2 regions of the Spirillospora sp. NPDC049024 genome follow, and region 2 is predicted to be linked to the other one. Evidence: riboswitches for the same ligand, from Rfam matches in the RefSeq annotation. Region 2 holds a riboswitch; the other holds the start of a gene.
What was found. A riboswitch is a leader RNA that binds a small molecule or an ion and turns the genes downstream of it on or off. The one in region 2 is predicted to bind cyclic di-AMP.
Positions count from the first base shown of each region.

Region 1: it holds a riboswitch for cyclic di-AMP, as region 2 does, so the genes downstream of both, AB0C21_RS16325 (CHAP domain-containing protein) here and AB0C21_RS27740 (CHAP domain-containing protein) in region 2, are expected to answer to the same signal.

Region 1 covers NZ_JBEZFD010000007.1:373,433-375,812, reverse strand. Annotated here, with positions in the region: gene AB0C21_RS16330 (hypothetical protein) at 1-452, opposite strand, end outside; gene AB0C21_RS16325 (CHAP domain-containing protein) at 492-1,322, opposite strand; cyclic di-AMP (ydaO/yuaA leader) riboswitch at 1,331-1,501, opposite strand; cyclic di-AMP (ydaO/yuaA leader) riboswitch at 1,627-1,825, opposite strand; gene AB0C21_RS16320 (C40 family peptidase) at 2,324-2,380, opposite strand, start outside.
Region 2 covers NZ_JBEZFD010000016.1:93,389-95,768, forward strand. Annotated here, with positions in the region: gene AB0C21_RS27735 (hypothetical protein) at 1-607, opposite strand, end outside; gene AB0C21_RS27740 (CHAP domain-containing protein) at 803-1,471, opposite strand; cyclic di-AMP (ydaO/yuaA leader) riboswitch at 1,485-1,650, opposite strand; gene AB0C21_RS27745 (MFS transporter) at 1,989-2,380, opposite strand, start outside.

The DNA.
Region 1 (2,380 bases), on a different contig from region 2:
CGGGTGCGGGCCACGTCGCTCCTGTCGAAGCCGCGCAGCCTGTAGCGCACCTCGATCCGGACGACGGCGTTGCCGCCGTCCATGGCCTCGGTGTTGACGATGCGCTCCCGCCAGCCCTCCAGGGGGAGTTTCCGGAGGTTGCCGTACATGAGGGCCTGGGCGTCCCGGAAGGCGGCGGGGGCGTCGCCCACGCTGGCGAGGAACGCCATGCGGTCGCCGTCGCGGACGGCGCGCGCGCGGTTGGCGAGGACCGCGGCGGCCGTCTCCGGGCTGAACGTCTCGGCGACCCGCGAGGTGGCGGCGCCGGCCCCGCCGGCGCCGGGCGCCCCGCCGCCGGAGCGCGAGCCGACCAGGCCGGCGCCTCCGGCGAGCAGGGCGGCGGCCCCGCCCGCGCCCAGGGCGAGGACCCTGCGCCGCGTGACGGTGGCGTCCTGCCCGGGGCCTTCCTCCATGGGCGCGATCCTATGCAGGACGCGGGGCCAGGGGCGGCATCACGACCGGTAGTCCGGGTAGCCGTAGCCGACGACGTCGTCTGTGGAACGTTCCTTTACGCGGACGGCGTTGTCGGTGTTGCCCTCGACGGCCTCGATCGTGCCGTCGTCGATCTCCTTGACGACCAGGCCGACGTGCCGGATGTCGTCGAAGGACTTGCCGCCGTCCCACGCGTAGAAGACGATCGCGCCGGGCCTCGGCTCGGTGCCCCAGCGCCCGTGCTCCTGGAACCAGCGGGCGTGCGCGACCGTCCAGGCGTCGCTGCCGACCTGGTCGCCGAAGCCGATCTGCTCGCCGACCCAGGAGACGAACATGTCGCACCAGTTCGCGTCGCTGTAGCCGTCGAGGGAGCCGCCGTCGCGCGCGAGCGTCTCGCGCGCGCGGGACGTGGACATGTACCACTCCTGGAACTTGGTCTCGCCGCCGCCGTCCTCCTCGACGCCCACCTGCGAGCGGGCGAGCCTGATGGCCTGCGCGGCGGTGGGCCGCGACTTGCCGGCCGCCCTGGCGGAGGGCCTGCCGGACGACTCGGCCGACGGCCGCTCGGGCCGGGTCTTCTTCGGGGTCTTCGAGGCGCGGGTCCTGGGCTCGCCCTCGGACTTGCGCCTGGACGGGTCGCCGTGCGCCGCCAGGCCGGGGGCCAGGTCGGCCGCGGCGGCGGACCTCACCGGGGCGGAGCCGAACGGCAGGACCGACGCCTGCGCCGTGGCGGCGGCGGTGCCGAGCACGGCGGCGCCGACGACGACGCCGCCGGTCGTCCGCCACGTGATGGAAAGGGGGTGCGGCTTCCGGTGCTTGCCCGGGGCCTTCTTGCGGTGCGCGCGTGGCACGGGGGGTCTCCTCGGCTTCCATGGCGCCTACCGGGTTAGCTGACGGGTTCGGGCGTGGAAGCCGCCCTACGGCCGCGAAGGCAGGCCGATTCACCCCGAAAAGGACACAGTGGGTCCCCGGTTCCGCGTCGGACGCGCGTGCGGGGCACGGCGGTCCGCGGATTCGGCGGTGGCGTGCCCGGGGGCGGGCACACCGGTTCGGATTGGGGGGAGCTCCGGCGGCGGGGGGCGCCTGCGGAGCGAAAGGGGGGTCCGGGGCGTGGTCGCGTGGCGGCCACGCCCCAGGTACCGCTGCGGGATTCTCTCCTTCTCTTCCAGACGCCTACCGGGTTAGCTGACGGGTTCGGGCGTGGAAGTGGCCCTACGGCGGCTCTCGCCGGTGCCCCGGGAGAGACGCGCCGATTCACCCCGGGTGCCGGAATGCCCGTCCGGAAAGACTCTCCGGACTCCGGCGGATATGGGTCCCCGGTTCCGCTCTTCGGCGGATTCGGCGCTGCCGCTGCGATCCTGGGGGCGATATGGGGCCCTGCGCGGAACCTGTCTCCCGCGTGCGAAAGAGCGGCGCCTGATGTTGTGTGCGGACGGCGCCCCGTCTCCGGGGCCGTCCGGGGCCCGCCCCGTGTAGGCCACTGCGGCAGCACGCTCGGCGCCATGCACGCGGCAAGCGTGCGCACGGTGGGGCGGGGGTAGGCCTGGTCTGCGTCGAGACCGTGCGGCGCCTACGGGCGCCGCGGGACGGCACGTGGGGCGTGCCGCCCGGGAGGTGCGGCGCGTGGCTCGCGCCGCCGTCACGCGGGTGCTGGATGCTCCGCGTGGGACCGGGGCGCCTGGGGGGCGCCGCGGGTCCACGGCGTCTGGAGGGCGCCGTGAGTGGTGACAAGGTACCAAAGCCCCAAGAGAAGGCAAACCCCCCCAAAATCAACAACGGACCAGGTCAAGCCCGGTCCGTTGTCGATGAGGGCCCCGTCACACCCGCGCCGCGGGGGTGTCAGGGCGGTGCGTCAGGGGCGCCCGGCGCCGTAGTAGTTGTTCAGGTAGTAGCCGGAGCTGATGTCGCT
Region 2 (2,380 bases):
CGAGGTCGAGCATGACGCCGCGGTGCGACGGCTCGCCCGGCCCGCGGTCCCCGACGAAGCCGGTGACGGTGCGGTCCTTGTAGGACACCCTGACCTTGGTGTGCATGGGCCAGCTCGGGCTGGCGAACAGGCCCTTCTGCATCGGCTTGCCGCCGGCGGGGGCGCCGGTGTCGCCGTTCACGCCCGAGCCGTCGTCCCAGAAGTAGGACGCGGTGGTGCTGCCCGACAGGACGGCGTGGCTCTTCGGAGCGCTCTTGCCGGTGGCATGGCGCGGTGCCTTCGCGTCGTGCTGCCCGGACACCGGCTGCCCGGTGACCTGCTTCCCGGTCACCTGCTTCGCGGTCACCGGCTTCCCGGTCACCTGCTTCCAGGTGACCTGCTCACCGGTCACCTGCTCCCCCGCCACCGGCTTCCCGGCCATCTCCTGACCGGCGACCAGCTGGCCGGTCATCTGCCGGCCGGTGACCTGCTGGCCGGTGGCCTGCTGGCCGCTGACCTTGTGCGCCGTCGGGCTGTCCGCCAGGGCTCCCTGGGCGGTCCCGACCGCCACCCCCGCGACGAGCGTGCCGGCGAGGGCGGTACTGATAAGGGCGACTCGCTGCTGCATGTTCATCCTTTGCTCGGTGGTCCGGGGCGCCGGGTCGCGCCTTCGGGCGTGTGGGGCTCGCCGTTCGGGCATGACGGACCCGGCGCACGGCACGTGGGCGTGCTCGCGACGTGGGTGTGATCGCGCGGAGGGATGGAGAAAGGGGGGAGCACCGCTGGACGGTGCGGGGCTGGGGGGCCGCTGAGCGGCCCGGGCTCACCGGTACTGGGGGTAGCCGTAGCCGGCGACGGTGGAGGTGTCGCGGACCTTCTGCTTCACCGCGTCACCGGTGTTGCCCTCGATGGTCTTGATGGTGCCGTCGTGGTTGTCCTTCACGACGATGCCGACGTGCTCGACACCCTTGACGCCGCCGCCGTTCCAGGCGAAGAAGACCACGGCGCCGGGCTTCGGGGTCTCGCCGAAGCGGCCGGTCTTCTTGAACCACTTGGCGTGGCTGACGGTGTAGGCGTCGGCGCCCATGCCCTTGGTGCCGGTGTTCTGGCCCAGCCAGGACACGAACATGTCGCACCAGGACTGGCCCTTGTAGACCGAGGCGCTCTTGGCACCGATGCGGTGGGCGTTCTGCTCGCCCAGCGGCGAGCCGGCATACCAGTCGTTGAACTTGCTGTTGCCCGAGCCGTCCTCATGGGTGCCGACCTGCGTGCGGGCGAGCTTGATGACGTCCTGCGCGGAGGCGCCGACCTCGGCGCTCTGGCCGTCGGCCTTGGACGCGGGGGCGGCCTGCGCGGCGTTCGCGGGCTTGGTGTCCGCCTGGGCGGACGGGGCCAGGGAGGTGATCCCGAACACACCTGCCAGGGAGAGGACGGCTCCGGCGGTGACGCGGGCGCCCATGCGCTTGGGCATGCGGATATTACGAGCGGTCATGCAAGGTTCTCCTGAGTTCTTCCAGTCCGCCTACCGGGTTAGCTGTCGGGTTCGGGCGTGGAAGTGGCCCTACCGCGGCCCCGCGCATGGCGGGGGTGCGGATTCACCCCGGTGTTTCGGTGGGTCCCCGGCTCCGCTCGGCCATGATCGGCTCTCTGCGGACTCGGCGGCGGACGTGCCGTGATCGGCCGTCCTGATGATCAGGGACTCGATGCGCCCTTCATGATCTGGTCGGGCGCTCCGTACGGGCTTCCCCGTCGGTTACACACTCCCAACAGGTTCAAGCGACCCCATATTTCGTCAAGCACGCCCCAAAAACCCGCCCGACCTGCAAAGCCACCCCAAAACCCCCTAAACGCAAGGCCTCCGGCCCAGTCAAACCGAAGCAAGATTCTTTTCCGTCCGCCACCCCGTGGCGCCGCGGCCGTCACCGAGGTCCCTCCCGCGCCGGAGCGTGGAGCCCTCATCGATCAGGCGCGGGCCGCCGACCGGTCGCAGGATGACGGTGGTCCGGTGGTCAAACCGGCTGCACGGCGGCGTCCGGCTGACGGTGGAGTCGCTTGGTCCGCAGCAAGGGCCGGGCGAGCAGTGGCAGCATGCACACCGCGGCCGTGGCAGCGGCGGCGAGCATCGCTGCTCGCAGGCCGAACGTGGTGCCGACGAGTCCGGCGGCGGCTGAGCCGATGGGGAGCGTGCCCCAGGTGAGGAAGCGGTGGACCGCGGTCGCGCGCGTGGCCAGTTCCGGCGGCGTGGCCAGATGCCGGATGGTGATGGCGTTGACGGCGAACATCCCCTGGCCGATTCCGTTGACGAACGTTCCGGCGGCCAGCAGCACGCCCGGCCAGGGACCGGCGGACGCCGCGCCGATGGCCAGCCCGAGCACCGAGGGCACGCCGGCGATCGTCAGGG